Regions from separate parts of the Pseudobacillus sp. FSL P4-0506 genome, predicted to be linked through region 2. Evidence: predicted binding sites of a transcription regulator. Region 2 holds the regulator's gene; the other holds the start of a gene.
What was found. The regulator Rex, encoded in region 2, represses fermentation and respiration genes when NADH is low (regulators of the CRP and FNR family bind a similar motif). The targets are predictions, from matches to a motif close to TTGTGAAATATTTCACAA.
Positions count from the first base shown of each region.

Region 1: MKZ02_RS04040 (AtpZ/AtpI family protein) is a predicted target of Rex. The motif match lies at 8,958-8,975, and genes of this name have one in related genera.

Region 1 is NZ_JBBOOI010000001.1:813,926-824,695, reverse strand. Features, by position in the region: gene MKZ02_RS04095 (YwmB family TATA-box binding protein) at 1-547, opposite strand, end outside; gene MKZ02_RS04090 (DUF1146 family protein) at 758-994, opposite strand; gene MKZ02_RS04085 (F0F1 ATP synthase subunit epsilon) at 1,113-1,520, opposite strand; gene atpD (F0F1 ATP synthase subunit beta) at 1,543-2,961, opposite strand; gene atpG (ATP synthase F1 subunit gamma) at 3,299-4,159, opposite strand; gene atpA (F0F1 ATP synthase subunit alpha) at 4,251-5,759, opposite strand; gene MKZ02_RS04065 (F0F1 ATP synthase subunit delta) at 5,836-6,375, opposite strand; gene MKZ02_RS04060 (F0F1 ATP synthase subunit B) at 6,375-6,890, opposite strand; gene atpE (F0F1 ATP synthase subunit C) at 7,177-7,389, opposite strand; gene atpB (F0F1 ATP synthase subunit A) at 7,470-8,195, opposite strand; gene MKZ02_RS04045 (ATP synthase subunit I) at 8,202-8,591, opposite strand; gene MKZ02_RS04040 (AtpZ/AtpI family protein) at 8,598-8,816, opposite strand; gene wecB (non-hydrolyzing UDP-N-acetylglucosamine 2-epimerase) at 9,344-10,483, opposite strand; gene upp (uracil phosphoribosyltransferase) at 10,505-10,770, opposite strand, start outside.
Region 2 is NZ_JBBOOI010000001.1:91,517-102,286, reverse strand. Features, by position in the region: gene rimI (ribosomal protein S18-alanine N-acetyltransferase) at 1-77, shown strand, start outside; gene tsaD (tRNA (adenosine(37)-N6)-threonylcarbamoyltransferase complex transferase subunit TsaD) at 77-1,093, shown strand; gene MKZ02_RS00435 (ABC-F family ATP-binding cassette domain-containing protein) at 1,367-3,289, opposite strand; gene MKZ02_RS00430 (redox-sensing transcriptional repressor Rex) at 3,481-4,140, shown strand; gene MKZ02_RS00425 (twin-arginine translocase TatA/TatE family subunit) at 4,190-4,366, shown strand; gene tatC (twin-arginine translocase subunit TatC) at 4,384-5,130, shown strand; gene MKZ02_RS00415 (YdiK family protein) at 5,198-5,398, opposite strand; gene MKZ02_RS00410 (CPBP family intramembrane glutamic endopeptidase) at 5,429-6,166, opposite strand; gene groES (co-chaperone GroES) at 6,511-6,798, shown strand; gene groL (chaperonin GroEL) at 6,853-8,481, shown strand; gene MKZ02_RS00395 (class I SAM-dependent methyltransferase) at 8,970-9,725, shown strand; gene MKZ02_RS00390 (heterocycloanthracin/sonorensin family bacteriocin) at 10,408-10,695, shown strand.

The DNA.
Region 1 (10,770 bases), 720 kb from region 2:
CTCTTTTTTCAGCTTTCCAGTTCGATAGTAATTTATCAAGTTGATTTGACAAAACTTCTTCAAGTGTACCATCAAACTTCCCTTTGATACAAGTAAAAATCTGTGGCGTTCTATGGAAAATCTGTGAATATGTAGATTGAAACTCTTTTGCCAAGAAGGATCTAATCTCCTTTTCATCGGCTGCAGTGACAGAATAGAGCATGTAGGCAACACCTCCGGCTGTGTCAGAAGAAATCACTTGGATCCTCTGTTGAACGGTTCCTTGTGTGTGTTCAAAAAGATAGCCATGAGTATTTGCCGTATCAAGAGACGTAACTTTCCATTCGGTTAAGAAGGCTTGAAGTCTGTGAGCCGCCACATCCGGCTCTTCTGTCAAGCGTTCGCGAGTATGTAAGGTCCATTCTTCGATCGATCCATTCACACCATTCACACTGTCAGTTAAGAGCAGCAAAGAACTGCCTTCGCCACTTGCAGTTGTGTTATTCCCCATTAAAAATACAATGAAACAAACTATTAACAGATAATATCTACTTTTTAATAGATTCATTGATATCCTCTCCCTTACTACCAGTGTGACCTGGGTGGGAAAAGATAAACAGGGAAAAACACGACAAATTACATGCTTTGTCGACAATGCCAATTGTTCAAATATTCACTTGTGTTTATATAGAAGCCTTGAGAGATATAAATCTCCCTAAAGAAATAATATACAAAATAGAAAAAAATACAAGCATGTAAGAAGAACTATTTTCAAATTTTATTGGAATAAAAGCGGCAATTGGCGGGACCACATGAAGTAATCAAGGAAGAAATTGCTGACCGATGAACCGATCGCAATGGATAACACTATAAATAACAGGCGCGCTTGGAACACATGGTTGGCTTTAATCAATTGATCCAACCGAATAGCCTGCAGTGCCCAAAAGGATAAACCGATAAAGACAAGATGTGACAAGATACTGAACAATGCATCCTGCCCAAAATTTGCCATCATTTGCACCCCTCCCTCATTGACTAGATTTATAACAATTTTATATTAACGATGAGAAGAGCAGACAACTTTCCTTCTCTTTTAGAGGAAAAACCTCCCGTTTCCGGAAGGTTTTTCATTGTTATACTCTGCCTTCATAAACGTCAATACGGTTAGTTGCCCGTTTTAATGCTAATTCAGCACGTTTAAAATCTATATTGTCTTGTTTATTGCTCAGTCGGCTTTCTGCTCTTGCTTTAGCCTCTTTTGCCCGGGCAATGTCAATATTTTCCGCTGTTTCAGCCGCTTGTGCTAATATCGTCACCTGATCTGGACGGACTTCTAAAAATCCGCCGCTGACCGCGACCAAATCAGGTTTTCCAGCGCCTTTGTTTAAGCGAACAGCGCCAACTTGTAAAGGGGCGACCATTGGAATATGCCCTGGTAAAATACCAAGCTCACCTGTCTGAGCTTTGGCACTTACCATTTCAACATCCGATTCATACGCCGGGCCATCAGGAGTGACGATACTGACTTTAAATGTCTTCATTGTTTAACCCCCTGGTCCCTTATTATACCTCTACGCCCATTTCTTTCGCGCTGGCAATTACATCTTCAATGCCACCGACTAAGCGGAATGCATCTTCAGGAAGATGGTCATATTTGCCGTCAAGAATTTCTTTGAATCCACGAACAGTCTCTTTAACCGGCACATAAGAACCTGGCTGGCCAGTAAATTGCTCCGCTACGTGGAAGTTTTGTGATAAGAAGAATTGGATACGGCGCGCACGTGCCACGACCAATTTGTCTTCTTCTGAAAGCTCATCCATACCGAGGATAGCAATAATATCTTGAAGCTCTCTGTAACGTTGCAATGTTTGCTGCACTTGGCGTGCTACACTATAGTGTTCTTCCCCAACAATTTCTGGAGAAAGGGCACGAGATGTAGAAGCAAGTGGATCCACCGCTGGGTAGATACCCATTTCTGAAAGCTTACGCTCAAGGTTTGTTGTTGCATCTAAGTGAGCGAATGTTGTAGCTGGAGCCGGGTCAGTATAGTCATCGGCTGGTACGTAAATCGCTTGGATAGATGTAACAGAACCCACGCTTGTAGATGTAATGCGTTCTTGCAATTGACCCATTTCAGTAGCAAGTGTCGGCTGGTAACCAACCGCAGAAGGCATACGGCCTAAAAGGGCAGAAACCTCAGAACCTGCTTGTGTGAAACGGAAAATGTTATCGATGAAGAAAAGAACGTCCTGACTTTGCTCATCACGGAAGTATTCTGCCATTGTCAAACCTGTTAAAGCAACACGCATACGTGCACCAGGAGGTTCGTTCATTTGGCCGAAAACCATCGCTGTTTTGCTAATAACGCCAGAATCGCTCATCTCGTGATAAAGGTCATTTCCTTCACGAGTACGCTCTCCAACACCAGCGAATACAGAGATACCGCCGTGCTCTTGAGCGATGTTGTTGATCAATTCCTGAATAAGAACGGTTTTACCTACACCGGCACCACCGAAGAGACCGATCTTACCACCTTTAATATATGGAGCAAGCAAGTCTACTACTTTAATACCTGTCTCAAGAATTTCAACTTCTGTAGAAAGCTGTTCGAAGCTAGGAGCTGCACGGTGAATCGCATTGCGCTGTGCAGTTGCAGGAATCTCTTCATTTAAGTCAATTGTTTCACCGAGTACGTTAAATACACGGCCAAGTGTAATGTCTCCTACTGGTACAGAGATCGGCTGACCCATGTCTATTACTTCTGTATTACGCTGTAAACCGTCTGTTGAATCCATGGCAATCGTACGCACTGTATCATCGCCTAAATGGATAGCTACCTCAAGCGTTAACTCAACGGCGTCTTTATCAGCTTGTGCAGCAATTTGCACTTTTAACGCGTTATAGATCTCAGGAAGTTGGCCGCTTTCAAACTTCACGTCAACGACCGGACCCATAACTTGAAGAACGCGTCCTTTGTTCATCTCTTTCCCTCCTGTCGTAATCGCTCAATCTATCATGTTGTGATCATTCATTACATGTAATATTGTCTAGCTGCAGGCGCTTAGCGGCTAGTGGACTTCCTGCTCCTTCTTGCGATAAGTCAACATCGGATCGCTCACGCTCTTCGTGTTTCCTTTATCTCATGCGGAGCTGTCCAGTCCATACGCCGCTGGATAAGCACCTTCCGCTTTTCTGGTCTAGCTGCAGCGGCCAGCTCGTACGGCAGTTTCGGTCTCTCTGTCGGAGTCTGAAGAACGACTCCTTGTCGAGCCCTCCAACCTCCTATCGGGCTGATCAGGCCGCTTTCGCTTTTCTAGACTACTCTAACGCTGCTACGCCGCCGACAATCTCTGTAATTTCTTGTGTGATTGCCGCCTGACGTGCACGGTTGTATTGCAATGTTAATGTATCGATTAATTCTTTTGCATTGTCTGTTGCAGTTTTCATCGCAGACATCCGGGCAGCATGCTCACTGGCTTTGCCGTCAAGAAGCGCACCGAAAATCAAGCTTTCCGCATATTGCGGAAGAAGAACTTCCATAATCTCCTCAGCTGCCGGCTCAAATTCATAAGCCGTAAGCTTTTGAGAAGACGTAGCAATATCAGTTAAAGGCAGCACTTTCTTTTCTGTTACATCCTGCTGAATCGCGCTGACAAAGTGATTGTAGTACATGTAAAGCTCGTCGTACATTCCTTCTGAGAAGAAGCTGACCGCTTTGTTTGCGATATCTTTAATGTCAGAAAAAGAAGGCTGATCAGGCAAGCCGACGATGTCTAAGCCCACGTTCATTCCCCGATGAAGGAAGAAATCGCGGCCCATACGTCCAACTGCAATAATTACGTATTCATCTTTAGAAGAATGACGTTCTTTAATTTTGTTGCTGACAAGGCGAAGAATGCTGCTGTTATAAGCTCCCGCCAAACCGCGGTCAGAGGTAATAACCAAATACCCGGTTTTTTTAACGGGGCGGGAGACTAGCATCGGATGTGTTACATCTTTGCTGCCAAGAGCAATGGATGCGACCACTTCCTGAATTTTTTCCATGTAAGGAACAAATGCTTTGGCATTTGTTTCGGCACGGTTCAATTTAGAAGCGGAAACCATTTCCATCGCTTTTGTGATCTGGCTCGTCTTTTTAGTAGAAGTAATCCGAGTCTTTATGTCGCGTAACGATGCCACTGGTTCTCACCACCCTTTTTTATGTTAGAAATTTACCTAGAAAGAGGGAAGGATCATTTCGACCCACTCCCGCTTTTGACTATCTGGATAATTATTCGGACTTCGCGAACGTCTTTTTGAACTCGTTGATGGCTGCTTTCATTTCATCATCAGAAGCAAGTTCTTTCGTTGTGCGAATATGTTCTAACACGTTTGTATGGTTGTGATCTAACCAGCTTAACAGTTCATCTTCGAAACGTCGGATATCTCCTACTGGAATATCGTCTAAAAGACCGCGTGTCAACGCATAAAGAATAACTACTTGCTTTTCAACTTTAAGCGGCTTGTTCAAGTCTTGCTTTAACACTTCAACAGTACGCGCTCCACGATTTAATTTTGCTTGGGTAGCTTTATCAAGATCAGAGCCGAACTGTGCAAACGCTTCGAGTTCACGGTAAGCAGCTAAGTCCAGACGAAGAGTACCGGCTACTTTTTTCATCGCTTTAATTTGAGCGGACCCACCAACACGTGATACAGAAAGACCAGCGTTAATCGCAGGACGTACGCCTGAGAAGAACAAGTCAGACTGCAAGAAGATCTGTCCGTCAGTGATAGAGATAACGTTCGTTGGAATGTAAGCAGAGATATCGCCTGCTTGTGTTTCAACGAATGGAAGAGCTGTAATTGAACCTGCTCCTAATTCATCGTTCAATTTAGCTGCACGCTCGAGTAAACGGGAGTGCAAGTAGAAAACATCACCAGGGTAAGCTTCACGACCTGGAGGACGACGTAATAATAAGGAAAGTTCACGGTAAGCTGCCGCTTGTTTAGATAAATCATCATACACGATCAGAACATGTTTACCGTTGAACATGAACTCTTCTGCCATCGTTACTCCAGCATATGGAGCAAGGAATAGCATTGGAGCTGGTGAAGACGCGGAAGCAGTTACAACGATTGTATAATCAAGCGCTCCATGCTTACGAAGCGTTTCAACTGTTCCACGAACAGTAGATTCTTTTTGTCCAATAGCGACATAGATACAGATCATATCTTGATCTCTTTGGTTAAGAATTGTATCGATCGCTACAGTTGTTTTACCAGTTTGGCGGTCACCGATAATCAATTCACGTTGACCACGGCCAATTGGCACAAGTGCGTCAATCGCCTTAATTCCTGTTTGTAAAGGCTCATGAACAGATTTACGATCCATAACTCCTGTTGCCTTGCTTTCAATCGGACGAGTTTTTGTTGTATTAATCGGGCCAAGACCATCTACAGGCTGTCCAAGAGAGTTTACAACGCGGCCGATTAATTCTTCCCCAACAGGGACTTCCATGATGCGGCCTGTGCGACGTACTTCATCACCTTCACGAATATCTGTGTAAGGTCCAAGGATGATAATACCTACGTTGTTTTCCTCTAAGTTTTGTGCCATACCCATGACACCGTTTGAGAACTCAAGCAGTTCTCCAGCCATGACATTGTCGAGGCCATGAGCACGAGCGATACCATCACCTACGTGAATAATTGTACCGACATCGTTTACTGTAATGTCTGACTGGAAGTTCTCAATCTGCTTTTTAATCAGCGCACTGATTTCTTCAGCTTTGATGCTCATGAATTTCACCCCTCATATAATTGTAGTAGTTGTATTCGAACAAGAAACAAAATACAGATATTTTGCTTTTCATTCGTTATTTTGCTATTAATTGTTTTTCAAGCCGATCTAATTTCCCACGCAGGCTACCATCAAAAATACGGTTGCCAATGCGCACCTTTAAGCCGCCAAGTAACTGCGGATTGATGATATTCGTAATTTCCAGAGCTTGTTTGCCCACTTTCTTGGCAAATTGAGTGGAAATTTGCTTCGTCTCTTCGTCTGTTAAAGGACGTACAGACTCAACAGTTGCTTCAGCGAGACCTTGCTCTTCATGAGCTAGATTCGTATACGCATCAACTACGGCAATAATATCTCCTTCACGATGACGCGAGATTAAAAGCATTAATATGTTAGTCACATAAGTAGAAGCCTCTGAAAAAGCATTCTTTATCAGTGCTTGTTTTTCTTCAATTGTTAGCTTCGGAGAGTCAAGTAGAGGAAGCAAGTTTTTGTTTTCCTGAAAAACGGCTTTCACTACCTGCAGCTCTTCTCCGATCTGCTGAAGTTGCTGATGTTCTTTGGCAATTTTGAAAAGAGCCAGCGCATAGCGTTTTGCCACTACGGAATCACTCATCACTTTTCCCCTGCCTCTTGGATATACTCGTTAATCAGTTTTTCTTGATCTGCTACACTTAAATCTTTTTCAATTACTTTAGAAGCAATCAATACAGATAAAGAGGCTACTTGCTCACGAAGAGATGCCATTGCTTGTTCAGTCTGCTGCTCAATTTCCATCTTAGCAGACTCTTTTAAGCGCTCGGCTTCTGCACGAGCAGCCGCAATGATTTCTGCTTTTTGACTGTCGCCCACTTTCTTGGCATTCTCAATGATTTCTTGAGCTTGCTGGCGAGATGCTTTTAATTCTGCTCGAGTTTCTTCTAATAATTTATTTGCTTCAACCCGGCTTTTTTCTGCCGCGTCAATTTCTGATGCAATATGATCTTCACGCTGTTGCATGATTCCCATTAAAGGTCCCCAGGCAAACTTTTTAATCAGCGCTAGTAAAATAATAAACATGATCAATTGGAACAAAATGTCCCCGCCGTTAAAGCCGGCTGACGATCCAAGTACGAATGCGTTTGCTAACACGCCCACTTCACTCCTTTCAAGAGTTTCCCCCCCCTCCCCTTCTTGAGGAAAAGGTCTGTATAAAAAGAATGGAACTGCTTGTTACACTTCGAACATAAAGCAATGGCGAAGGTTCGCTTGGAATGATCTTCGCCATTGGAACAAAAATCCCTTAATATGTTTACCTTGTCCAGCTGTAGCGCCTAGCCGCTCGAGATCACAAGTCAATTCGGCTGCATGGCTGAAAAGCGCCATTCTGCCAAATCGCCTTATGCTTGTCGCGGCTGGACAGGCGCTTCCGCTTTTCTTACTGACCTTGAACCATGAACGCGATAACTACAGCGATGATAGGAATCGCCTCTACTAACGCTACCCCGATGAACATTGTTGTTTGAAGCATACCGCGAGCTTCTGGTTGACGAGCGATACCTTCAACTGTTCTAGATACGATAAGACCGTTACCGATACCTGCACCAAGTGCGGCTAAACCGATTGCGATTGCTGCTGCTAAAAGACCCATTTTAAAATTTCCTCCTTTAAATGTATAAATAATGTATTTGTTTAAAAATAGGTTTGTTCATTAGATGAACTGGGTATATTTTAATGGTCGCTGCTCACTTTGTGAGCAATATAAACCATTGTTAACATGGTGAAGATAAATGCCTGGATTCCACCGACAAAGACGGAGAATCCTTGCCATGCTAATGTTGGAAGGATGGCAGCTAAATGTCCGCCCACTCCTGTAGCAAGGCTTCCTGCTAGCAATCCAAGAAGGATTTCACCAGCAAAGATGTTTCCATAAAGTCGAAGGCCAAGAGTCAGCGTATTAGCAAACTCCTCTACAATTTTCAACGGGAATAAGAATCCCATTGGACGGAAGTAATCCTTTCCATACTCTGTAAAGCCCTTCATTTTAATTCCATAATAATGTGACAGAGCGACAACCATAACTGCTAATGTTAGAGTGATCACCGGGTCTGCTGTTGGAGATTTCCACCAGAGCACGCCATCTTTTACCACTGAAAATGGAAGACCAAGAAAGTTGGAAACTGCAATGTACATAAGCAGTGTAATTCCAAGAACATGGAAACGTCCTCCCGTTTTCCAGTCCATGTTACTCTTGACGATCCCTTTCACAAAGTCCATGATCCACTCAAAAAAGTTCTGCAGCCCGGTAGGCTTCATTGCCAGTTTTCTTGTGGAAATAACTGCAATTAAGAAAACGATTGCACTGGCAACAGTGATCATTAATACGTTGGCTAAGTTGAAAGTTAAAGTAAAACCGTCAAATACTTCCCAATGATATAATGGATTTTCGTGATGCAACTGTTTTCACCTCTCTTCCCCGGTTTTTCTTTTTATTAGAAAATGAATAAAAAAATCTATCATAATGACAATATAGGATGCCATTAATCCCAAAACTGTACTGATAATGTTGAAATGATCCGGATAACGAAGGGCAATGAGAGCAGCTGCGCCAGCGGATGCCATTCGTGACATCGTGCCTAGCGATTGGACTTTATTGCCGCGCTCAAGTGCGGTGTTGAAACGTTGCATCCGCTTCAACATTAACCAGTGGTTGAACAAGCTAAAAGCTGTTCCAAGAATGAGGCCGCCGAAAATCGCCTTGTAAGGCATAATTCCCCAGCAGAAAACAAAGATGGCGAGCAAATATAATAAATACTTTCGATGTCTGGAAAGTGAGTGCTGGAGTTCCCCCATAATTTATTAATCCTCCGAATTGAAGTGGTTAACCGTCTTAAGCATAGAAAAAACGCCCGCAGTTAATCCTAAGAGCAGTCCGATGATTAAAAAAAGTGGTTCAGTTTTCCATTTTTCATCAAGCCAGCGTCCGGCAAAAATCCCGATGAGAATAGATCCTGTCAACTGTGCCAAAACTGCACTGTACAAACTCATCGCCTTAAACGCACTTTTACGGCTCTTCATGTAAAACACTCCTGCCCACCGTGGGTTCTACCTAAAAAAAAAGCGTTTACGCTCAGTTCATAGTATTTGCTCTTTTCCCTTTGTAAGCATACAATAGGGGTATTTTAATGTCAACGCATACTAAAAAAAACCTCAAAAATTGTATGTTACATTTCACAAATTGATCAAAATTTAAATCTTTCCATAAGAATTACTTATCACAGGTGATAAGTAAAAAATAATTGTAAAAACATACCCTTTTCTGAATAAAAATTTCTTTTCTTTCCCTCGGAAGTTCATTTGATTTCGGCTTATTCTCCATTGCCAATCCTCAAGTCTACCAAAGATCTGCCGATTGGCCATTAAATAAAAAAAGGAACTGTCAGGGCAGTTCCTTTTTTTATTTAAGTTTCTGTTAATGATAAGCGTTGATTTGCACTCGTCTTCTACTGGCTCCCCTCCCCCACATGATGAAACTATACGAATGTAAGATGGAGGAGCCTTTGCGACTTTCGCTTCAATCAACATAGACCTTTAACAGAGCCTCTTTAAAAACGGTCCGGCTTTTGATCCGTTGCTTTAAAATGATAAAGGATCGCTTCGCAAATGCGACGGGAAGCTTCCCCATCTCCATATGGATTGGAGGCCTTAGACATTCTCTCATATTCAGCCTGATCGTTCAGCAATTCAGTCGCCATCCGATAAATGGCTTCTTCATCTACACCGGCAAGCTTTAATGTACCGGCTTTAATTCCTTCTGGACGTTCAGTGGTATCGCGAAGGACAAGAACAGGCACACCAAGAGAAGGCGCTTCTTCCTGCACGCCGCCAGAGTCAGTTAAAATCAAGTGTGCTCTCGCCGCAAAGTTATGGAAGTCGATTACGTCAAGCGGTTCGATAAGATGGATGCGCGGATCATTGCCGAGAATTTCACCAGCAATTTCACGGACGACCGGATTCATATGCATCGGGTAGACCACTTGAATATCGTCGTTTTCTTCAACGAGTCGCTTGATTGCACGGAACATGCTGCGCATCGGCTCACCAAGATTTTCACGGCGGTGAGCAGTCATTAAGACAAGGCGATCGCTGCCAAGCTTATCCAGCACTTCATTGCTGTAGCTCTCTTTCACTGTTGTTTTTAGCGCATCAATGGCTGTGTTGCCTGTTACAAAGATGGTTTCTGCTTTTTTTCCTTCATTAAGTAAGTTCTCTTCCGCTTCATCTGTAGGTGAGAAATGAAGATCAGCCATGACTCCTGTTAATTGACGGTTCATCTCCTCCGGAAACGGAGAGTATTTATTCCATGTGCGCAATCCTGCTTCAACATGGCCAACGGCAATTTGATTATAGAAAGCAGCGAGACTTGCAACAAATGTAGTCGTTGTATCTCCGTGTACGAGCACAATATCTGGCTTAACTTCTTTCATTATTCCGTCAAGCCCTTCCAATCCACGCGTCGTTACATCAATAAGTGTCTGACGATCCTTCATAATATTTAAATCGTAGTCTGGAGTGATGTTAAAGATCTCAAGCACCTGATCGAGCATTTGCCGATGCTGCGCCGTTACAGTGACAATAGATTCAAACTGCTCAGGATATTTCTGCAATTCCAGAACGAGCGGAGCCATTTTAATCGCTTCAGGGCGCGTTCCAAAAATGGTCATTACTTTAATCGGGCGGTTCATCTTCTTTGCACCTACTTCTAATTATTTTGTTCCAAACAGGCGATCGCCTGCATCTCCCAATCCTGGTACAATGTAGCCTTTTTCATTCAGCTTTTCATCCAAGGCAGCAATGTAAATATCAACATCTGGATGGATTTCCTGGATAGCCTCTACACCTTCAGGAGCCGCCACTAAGCACATAAATTTAATATTCTTTGCTCCACGCTTTTTCAAGGAATGGATCGCTTCTACTGCTGATCCTCCTGTAGCAAGCATTGGGTCTACTACGATAAAATCACGCTCTTCCA
Region 2 (10,770 bases):
TCCAGCCAGGTGGGATTAGAAAAAATTATTATTCTGACAATCAGGAAGACGCATTAGTAATGTGGGTGAATTTATAATGAAAAAAGATATTTATATATTAGGATTAGAAACAAGCTGTGACGAAACGGCAGCAGCCATCATAAAGAATGGCCGGGAAATCGTATCTAATGTTGTTTCTTCGCAAATTGAAAGTCACAAACGCTTTGGCGGAGTTGTTCCTGAAATTGCGTCCCGGCATCATGTAGAGCAAATTACATTGGTCCTCGAGGAAACATTGCGTCAAGCCGATATGGCTTTTCAAGACCTCGATGCCATTGCCGTTACTAAAGGACCGGGTCTTGTGGGGGCTCTTTTGGTGGGAGTCAACGCGGCTAAAGCGTTAGCCTTTGCCCATCAGCTGCCACTTATAGGTGTTCATCACATAGCTGGCCATATTTACGCCAATCGTCTGATAAAAGAATTTGCTTTTCCGCTGCTGTCTCTCGTTGTGTCGGGTGGGCATACTGAGTTGGTACTTATGGAAGAGCACGGCAGTTTTCAAGTAATCGGTGAAACGCGTGATGATGCGGCAGGAGAAGCATATGATAAAGTAGCTCGAACATTGAACTTGCCTTATCCAGGCGGTCCTCACATTGATCGTCTTGCTGCTGAAGGAGAGCCAGTTATTGATTTTCCTAGAGCCTGGCTCGAAGAAGGGTCATATGATTTTAGTTTCAGCGGTCTAAAATCAGCAGTTATCAACACTCTCCACAATGCAGAACAACGAAGACAAGAATTGAGACCGGAAGATGTAGCTGCTAGCTTTCAGCAAAGCGTGATCGATGTTTTAACAGCGAAAACCATAAGAGCAGCAAAGGAATATAAAGTGAAGCAAGTACTGCTAGCCGGCGGGGTTGCTGCGAATAGAGGGTTGAGAAAGGCCTTGGAAGAACAGTTTGCCGAACTCGAGGATATCGAACTGATTATTCCGCCGTTAAGTCTTTGTACCGATAATGCAGCTATGATTGCCGCTGCGGGAACCATTCTATATGAGCAGGGAAAATTTGAAGATTTGGCGATGAATGGCTATCCAGGACTGGATATCGAACAATAATAAAATAAAAAGAAAGGACTGTTTTTCCACTAGTAACGCCCTAATGGAAAAACAGTCCTTTTTACTTGTTCACAAGCTGTGAATAACATGTGTATAAAAAGGTTATTCTGTGGAAAAGTCCTTTTTAAACTGCTGGAAAGCTTGTGTGTTTTGTGGATAAAATTGATTATTTTTGTGGATAATGTGTAAAAGTAATTAGGAATCAAGAAAACCGGCATGTTAGTTTGTGGGTAAGTCTGTGTATAAACGTCACAGCAGCCAATGGATTAGAGCCTACTCATGAAGAGTTTCCCACTCTTGCATAAGCTGCTCAATTTCTGTTTGACAAGCTTCGGTTTTTTTCTGAAGTTCCAATGACTTTTCATGATCCTGAAAGATTTCTGGCTGGCAAAGCAAGTCTTCGGCTTCTTCGAGCTCTGCTTCTAGGCTTTCAATTCTTTCTTCTATTTCTTCAATACGTCGGCGTTTCTGACGCTCTTTTTTCTTTTGCTCTTTATCTATATGGTAGTTGGATGAATCAGACGGTACGACTTCTTCAACGATTGGCAAAGAGGATTTTTCCAATTCAGCCAGCTCTTTTTGCTCTTGTTTTTTCGCGACATAATAATCATAATCCCCAAGATACTCAGTCATGCCATTATCGGACATTTCAATGACTTTTGAGGCAATACGATTGATGAAATATCGGTCATGGGAAACGAATAAAAGCGTCCCAGGATAATCAATCAACGCATTTTCTAACACTTCTTTGCTATCTAGATCAAGGTGGTTGGTTGGCTCGTCCAAAATAAGAAAATTAGCTTTTTGCATCATGAGCTTGGCAAGAGCCAGCCGTGCTTTTTCGCCACCGCTTAATGCATGAACCGGCTTTAGAACGTCATCTCCTGAAAAGAGGAAGTTGCCGAGCACTGTACGTATTTCTTTCTCATCACTGGAAGGGTAGTCATCCCATAATTCGTTTAATACGGTTTTATTAGAAGTTAAGTTGGCCTGTTCCTGATCATAATAGCCAATGAATACGTTAGTACCGAGAGAAAATTCTCCAGCTAATGGCCGCAGTTTATCCACAATTGTTTTGAGAAAAGTAGATTTACCAGCACCGTTTGGTCCGACGAGTGCCGTGCTCTCTTCACGTTGTATATACAGATTGAGATTTTGGGCAACTCTTTCTTCATCATAACCAATAGCAAGATTGTTTACTTTTAACACTTCATTGCCGCTCTGTTTTTCAATTTGAAACATGATATTGGCCGATTTTTCATCGCCATCCGGACGTTCCATCCGTTCCATCCGTTCAAGCTGCTTGCGGCGGCTTTGGGCTCTTTTTGTTGTCGAAGCCCGGGCAATATTGCGCTGGATGAAGTCTTCCAGCTTCGCTACCTGCTCCTGTTGCTTTTCAAACAGCTTCATATCTTTTTCGTATTGTTCGGCCTTCTGTTCTAAATAGTTACTGTAATTCCCATGAAATTTTTTAATGTGCTGCCGAGAGATTTCGTATACTTGGTTTACAACTTTATCAAGGAAGTAACGGTCATGGGACACGATCAAAATAGCGCCGTTGTAGCCCTGCAAATATTGTTCCAGCCAGGAAAGTGTATCAATGTCTAAATGGTTCGTCGGCTCGTCCAAAATAAGAATGTCGGGTTTTGTCAATAATAGCTTTCCCAGTGCGAGCCTCGTTTTTTGGCCGCCACTTAAAGTAGAGATTTTCGTTTCATAGTCAAAATCATGAAAGTTCAAGCCATGCAAAACCGAACGGATATCTGCTTCGAACTGATAGCCGCCGGACTCTTTAAATTCATTTTGCAGCAAATCATATTCCTTGGTGACTCTTTCATATTGGCTGGCATCTCCGTAAACAGCGGGATCCGCCATTCGCTCTTCCAGATGCCGCAGCTGCTTTTCCATGCTGCGCAAATGCGAGAAGACGGAAAGCATTTCATCCATGATTGATAAATCAGATTCCAGCCCGGTGTTTTGAGCAAGATAGCCGATTGTCGCATCTTTCGGCTTTAAGATATTTCCGGAATCATAAGAGAGGATACCGGCGATTATTTTTAAAAGAGTGGATTTTCCTGCTCCGTTTCTACCAACTAGAGCGATCCGGTCTCTTGTTTGTACTTCAAGTTTAATATTCGACAAAATGAGCTCTGCGCCGAAGTATTTTGTAAGCTGTTGTACTTGCAGTAAAATCATTCTTCTCACCTCAGTTTTCTACTTATTAGTGTAGCTGATTCTATAGGCCTGGGCAATTCTCTTTCACCCTTTCTGGGCGATAGAAAGGAAATAAAGTTGAAAGACAAGCCGTGCAAAATATTGTATGATGGAAGGAGTGATTGAATCGAAAGGTTATCAGTTTGGAAACAGCAAGCGCTGGGGGTATAAATATGAACCATGATCCATTAAGGATTCCGCAGGCGACGGCCAAGCGTCTGCCATTGTATTACAGATTTATCCAAAACTTGCATTCTTCTGGCAAGCAGCGGGTCTCATCGGCAGAATTAAGCGAAGCAGTAAAAGTAGATTCGGCGACGATTCGCCGCGATTTTTCTTATTTTGGAGCACTTGGTAAGAAGGGATACGGCTATAATGTCAGCTATTTATTGTCGTTCTTTCGCAAAACACTTGATCAAGATGAAATAACAAATGTAGCTCTTATTGGGGTAGGAAATTTAGGAACCGCTTTTTTGAATTATAACTTTATGAAGAATAACAATACGAAAATACAAATAGCCTTCGATGTAGATGAGGGAAAAGTAGGCAAGACGATTGGGGATGTTCCAATTTATCATCTGGATAATCTGGAAGAGAAACTACAATCAAAGGAGGTACCAGTAGCTATTTTGACGGTTCCTTCTACTGTGGCCCAAGGCATTACAGACCGTCTTGTGGAATGCAATATTAAAGGCATCTTGAATTTCACACCTGCGAGACTGAACGTTCCTCCAATGATTCGAGTGCATCACATTGATCTGGCTGTTGAACTGCAATCGTTAGTTTATTTTTTAAAGAATTATCCGGATGTCTCGGAAGAAAAGTCGGAATAGAATTATGCCGAAAAATCGGTTATGATGGAGGAAAGGAGGTGCTGCATAAATGGGATTAAGTGTAGGCAGTATTATATTGATTGCTGGAGCAGCAATATTAATCTTCGGACCGAAAAAACTCCCTGAGCTTGGACGCGCGGCAGGCGACACGTTGAAAGAATTTAAGAATGCCACGAAAGGGCTGGCGGACGACGATAAACCAGAGGATAAGAAGGATCCTCAGTAAGGTTAGGATGAATGACAATGAGTCGACAAGACATGACAATATATGAACACATTGGCGAGTTGCGGAAACGGCTCATTATAGTAATCGCTTTCTTATTCCTCACTATGATTGCCGGTTTGTTTCTGGCTGAGCCGATTATCCGCTATTTGCAGCATGCGGACGAAGCGCAGGAATTAACAATGAACGCTTTCCGTGTGACAGATCCTATAAAGATTTATTTTCAAATGGCTTTTGTCATCGCTTTTGTATTGACTAGCCCTATGATTCTTTATCAGTTGTGGGCATTCGTAAGCCCAGGACTGCTTGAGAAAGAGAGAAAGGTAACGCTTAGCTACATCCCGTTATCCTTGCTGCTATTTCTCGCCGGAATTGCTTTTTCTTATTTTATTTTATTTCCGTATATCATTCATTTCATGATGAAGTTATCCGGAAACTTGCAAATTGAGCAGGTTATTGGCATTAACGAGTATTTTCAATTCTTATTTCAAATTACACTTCCATTCGGCATCTTGTTTCAGCTGCCGGTTGTTACAATGTTTTTGACAAGGCTGGGGATTATTACACCTATGTTTCTTGCGCAAATTCGCCGCTATGCTTACTTTGTTCTGCTAGTGGTAGCAGGGCTTATTACGCCGCCGGATGTGATATCACAGATTATCGTGATGATTCCATTAGTTATTCTTTATGAGATCAGCATTTGGATCTCAAAGATTAGCTATAAAAAAACATTGCAGGCCGAACTGGAAGCGGAAAATGCAGAATAAAATAAGGCTGTCCAAAAAAAGAGCCGAACTTCCGCAAGAGCGAAAGTCAGCCTTTTAGAGAACAGCCTTATTTTTTTTCGTTGCTTTTCAAGCGCCAATACATAAAGAGCAGGCGAATGCCGGAACCAATATCCATCGTTGCCAGCAAGATGAGCAAGTAAGTGAAAAAGCCAAAGCCCCCCGTGTTGACATCTTGAATGGCTAAATAAGTAAAGAACGCGCCGAGAATAAGATAAAAAATCCCGGTCGTTAACGGTGATTGTTTCATTAAATTCCTCCAAATTTTAAAGCTATAAGCCTAAAAAAGCCAAGTAATAAAGCTTTGTATTTTTTCCGTTTCTTTCATCATCCGCTCTAATTCATCCGCATAAAAATATTGCACGACAATGACCAAGGAATTCATAGCCACATGGGCGAATATAGGAACAAGCAGTCTTTTTGTTTTTACATATAGAAAAGCAAACGTGAATCCCATCGATGAGTACAGAATGACATGTTCAGGTTCAGCATGAGCAAGGGCAAAAATAACGGAGCTGATCAAAGCGGATAGCCAGAAAGGAAACTTCTCATACAAGCTTCCAAAAATAATCTTTCTAAAAACGATTTCCTCTAAAATCGGACCGAAAATGGCAGTGGCAACCATCATCAATGGGACAAGCTCAATAATATGAATAATCGTTTCTGTGTTTTCGGACCCCATGTTAATTCCTAAAGCCGTTTCGATAGCGACGGCAATTCGCTGGCCAAACAAGGCGAGAAAGATGCCCGCCACTGCCCAAAAGATGGAAGGTCCCACCGGCAGTGGAGTCATCCGTTCAAGACGGCTGTTTCTGGTATCTTTCCGAAGGAGAAGCAATACAATAATCAGGGTGACCATGAAGCTGAACACCAGCCAATAGCCGGGAATAAGATTTTTCAGCGTTTGCGGATCACCTCCAAGGGCAAGCCCTGCTTTAAATAAAAGCAGAGGAGCAACCAGCCCCAACAGCTGCATTAAAATATAAGCGATTAAAATATAACCATACGTCTTCTTCAAATGAAAAGAGCTCCTTTATTTTAAGAGTGGAAGCGCCTGTTCAGCCGCACAGCTGGAACTTTGAGCGACTGGGCGCTGGAATAGATAATCATACAAGCATAGGGAAAGCCTGAGAAGCTGAAATCTAATAGTACTTAAAGAGTATTTTACTAATAAACAGACGATCATTCAAACGGAAGGGATTGTCACTATTTTCTCCCATTTAAAAAATGATTTGTAAAAAAAATTACTTCTCCCTTGCAAAAAAAAATCATTTTATTTATTATATTAATTGGGTTAGCACTCTTCATATGAGAGTGCTAATAAATAAAAACATTACATATATTCCAAGGAGGTTGTTTCACTTGTTAAAACCACTAGGTGATCGCGTAGTAATTGAGCTGGTTGAATCAGAGGAAAAAACAGCCAGTGGCATTGTATTGCCAGATTCAGCGAAAGAAAAACCACAAGAAGGGAAAATTGTGGCAGTCGGCAACGGACGTGTACTTGAAAGCGGAGAAAGAGTAGCGCTTGAAGTAGCTGTTGGCGACCGTATCATCTTCTCTAAATATGCTGGTACAGAGGTGAAATACGAAGGCAAAGAATTATTAATCCTTCGTGAAAGCGACATCCTTGCTGTAACAGGTGAATAATTAACAAATACTTATCTATTTTAAATAACTTAAATAATCAGGGAGGTTTTTCATATGGCTAAAGAGATTAAATTTAGCGAAGAAGCACGCCGCGCAATGCTTCGCGGGGTAGATCAGCTGGCGGATGCCGTAAAAGTAACTCTTGGACCTAAAGGACGCAACGTGGTTCTTGAGAAAAAATTTGGTTCACCGCTTATCACAAATGATGGTGTGACAATCGCGAAAGAAATCGAACTGGAAGATGCATTCGAAAACATGGGTGCGAAGCTTGTTGCTGAAGTAGCAAGCAAAACAAACGACGTAGCTGGTGACGGTACAACTACGGCGACAGTTCTTGCGCAAGCAATGATCAGCGAAGGCTTGAAAAACGTAACAGCAGGCGCAAACCCTGTTGGCGTGCGTAAAGGAATGGACCTTGCTGTTCAAACAGCTGTGGAAGCATTAAAAGAAATCTCTAAGCCAATCGAGGGCAAAGAGTCTATCGCACAAGTTGCAGCGATTTCATCTGCTGATGAAGAAGTTGGCCAATTGATTGCTGAAGCGATGGAGCGCGTTGGCAACGACGGCGTTATCACAATCGAAGAATCAAAAGGATTCACTACAGAGCTTGACGTAGTAGAAGGTATGCAATTCGACCGCGGCTACGCTTCTCCATATATGGTAACAGATTCTGATAAAATGGAAGCTGTTCTTGAAAATCCATATATCTTAATCACAGATAAGAAGATTGCAAGCATTCAAGAAGTACTTCCTGTACTTGAGCAAGTAGTTCAACAAAGCAGACCGCTTTTAATCATCGCTGAAGACGTAGAAGGCGAAGCTTTGGCTACACTCGTAGTGAACAAACTTCGTGGTACATTCAACGCTGTAGCGGTAAAAGCACCTGGATTCGGCGATCGCCGTAAAGCAATGCTTGAAGATATCGCTGTATTAACTGGCGGTGAAGTGATCACTGAAGATTTAGGTCTAGATCTTAAATCTGCAAATATCACTCAACTTGGACGCGCAGCAAAAGTAGTTGTTTCTAAAGAAAACACAACGATCGTTGAAGGAGCAGGAGACTCTGCCCAAATCGAAGCCCGCGTCAACCAAATCCGCGTTCAATTAGACGAAACAACGTCTGAATTCGACCGCGAAAAATTACAAGAGCGCTTAGCAAAATTAGCTGGCGGCGTAGCTGTGATCAAAGTGGGAGCAGCGACAGAAACAGAACTAAAAGAACGCAAACTTCGCATTGAAGACGCATTGAACGCTACTCGTGCAGCTGTTGAAGAAGGAATCGTTTCTGGTGGTGGTACAGCACTTGTAAACGTATATAACAAAGTAGCTGCATTGGAAACAGAAGGCGATGTAGCAACTGGTGTGAAAATCGTTCTTCGCGCGCTTGAAGAGCCAATCCGCCAAATTGCCTTCAACGCAGGCCTTGAAGGATCTGTCGTTGTCGATCGCTTAAAACGCGAAGAAGTAGGCATCGGCTTCAACGCAGCAACTGGCGAGTGGGTAAACATGATCGACACTGGTATTGTTGACCCTACGAAAGTAACTCGCTATGCGCTTCAAAACGCAGCATCTGTTGCTTCTATGTTCTTAACAACTGAAGCAGTCGTTGCTGACAAGCCAGAAGAAAACGCTGGTGGCGGCATGGGTATGCCGGACATGGGCGGCATGGGCGGCATGATGTAATAAGCCGCTTCATCCCTTGAGAGTTAAGGGTGTTATGTAAGATGAGAGTGGAATGCTAACATTTTGCTAACATAAAGGTTTTTAATAGAGGCTTCTCATGAGTTCGCTGAACTTATGGGGGGCTTCTTTTTTATTTCTTGCGTGGCGTGGAGATAGAAATTTTCGCGATGTGATCATCCGAGTGACCAAGCCTGTCCACCATTTGCTCGAGCCCTGCCCTTGTATTATATATGCCGGTTAAGAAGTAAAGAGGAAGCTCATTTTAAAGATGAGGATTAAAAGGCAGCAAATCTAGTTTGTGAATGGATAAACAGGGGCATTAATGAAGAAAGGAACTGCGTTTGCAGTTCCTTTTGTTATATCGCTATCGGGCAAATTAGTTAAGGAAGAAATATGCTAAAATACCTTGAAAAGAGTAGGTGATTTTATGAAATATACTATTTCGTCTCTATTTCTATACATCATCTCGCGGGGAAGAAGGTAGTGCTGTGAAAACAACAGGAATTTTTACCGACAAGGCCGATATATATGCGAAATATCGCCCTAGTTACCCTAATGAATATATTGATTATTTGTTTTCAGCTAGCCAGCTGAACCATGAGCGGATTGTGGCCGATATTGGCTCAGGTACCGGGATATTTAGCCGCCAGCTGCTGGAAAGAGGTTTAAATGTGATTGGAGTGGAGCCAAATGATGAAATGAGAAAGATGGCTGAGCAATCGTTAAAACGATATTCTCGTTTTAGATCAATAAAAGCAACTGCTGAACATACAACTGTGAAAGGGAGGAGTGTGGATTTAGTAACTGTTGCCCAGGCATTTCATTGGTTTGATAAAAAAGCATTCAAAATCGAATGTCAACGGATTTTAAAACAAAAGGCAAAGGTGGCTCTTGTTTGGAATAGCAGAGATTTAACTAACCCCATTATTAAAGAAAATGCGGAAATTTGCCAAAAGACCTGTTCAAATTTCAAAGGATTTAGCGGTGGCATAGAGGAAACTCCAGAAGTGTTTAATCGCTTTTTTAAGGATGGAAAGTATGAGTTCAAAAAGTATCAAAATGATGTATTTTTTGATTATGAAGGTTTTGTGGGAAGGAATTTATCAGCCTCCTATGCGCCGAAAAAAAATGACGAAGAGTATAAAAGGTTTGTTTTTCTCCTGTCAGAGTTATTCGAAAAATACAGCAAGAATGGAAAAATTGTTCTCCAAAACATAACGCAAAGCTATCTAGGCGGTGTTTAAACAACCAAACATAAAGGGGATTTAATTGAAGTTCCTAGGTTAAACCATTTTTCTATTTAGACTCACTGCAAAACAATTATAAGTAGTGTGGATTGTCCACACTCAGTCGGACAACTTTCTTAAGGGACGACCGTTTATATTCAATCGGGCTTGCATCGCCTCGTTTCGATCGCTTTTCTTAATTGCAGGTGGCCATCATTTCTAGCAAATATAAATGGGTTGTCTAAGATTTAGGAATCAGCCAATAGTTTACGTAAAAGGATAGAAGCAGGAGAATAGAAAGATTATATTTTTATGTGTTTTCAAGGCTCCCAGCTACTTTGGCTGGGGGCCTTTTTCTGTTATATTTGATTGCTGATTTTCACTGCAGGCGAACGCTTTTCCCGCTGAAGCCGCAGCCTTATTAAACAAGGGTTCCGGAAAAATGGTGATTCGTAAGTTAACTTTAATCTGGATCAATGGGAGCCAGCTATTTCATTCGATGAACAAAATTTGTCGGTTTTACCCTTTCTATAAAATTAGGCTTCTGTATTAGTAACGATACCCATGTATTTTACATAATTTGTTGATGAGTGCTCGAAATACTAAATGCATCCATCCAGTATACAGTTCTTTTGCGATTTAACTCGGCTATTCCTGTTTCAAGTTTTTGGCACCTATTTAAATTTTGTTTGAGGAGGAAATGAAAATGAATGATTTCCAAAGTGAACTTCAAAGCTTGAATGTTGGTGATTTCCAAGCGACGCAGGCAATCCCTTGGGATCAAAATCAGTACTATACGGACCAAGATCGACAATTGGGTAGTTTTGGCCGATGCTCTAGTTGTTTTAGATGTTCTAGCTGTTTTAGATGCTTCAGCTGTTTTAGCTGTTTTAACTGCTTTAATTGCTTTAACTGTTTTAGATGCTTTAACTGCTTTAGTTGTTCTCGTTGCTCATCTTGCTCCAGATGTAGCGGCTGGGGAAGTTAATCGTTTAGTTTTTCCTTTGAGAAAGTCCCCTGTATTGTTGCAGGGGACTTTCAATATAGGATAAGACATAACGGA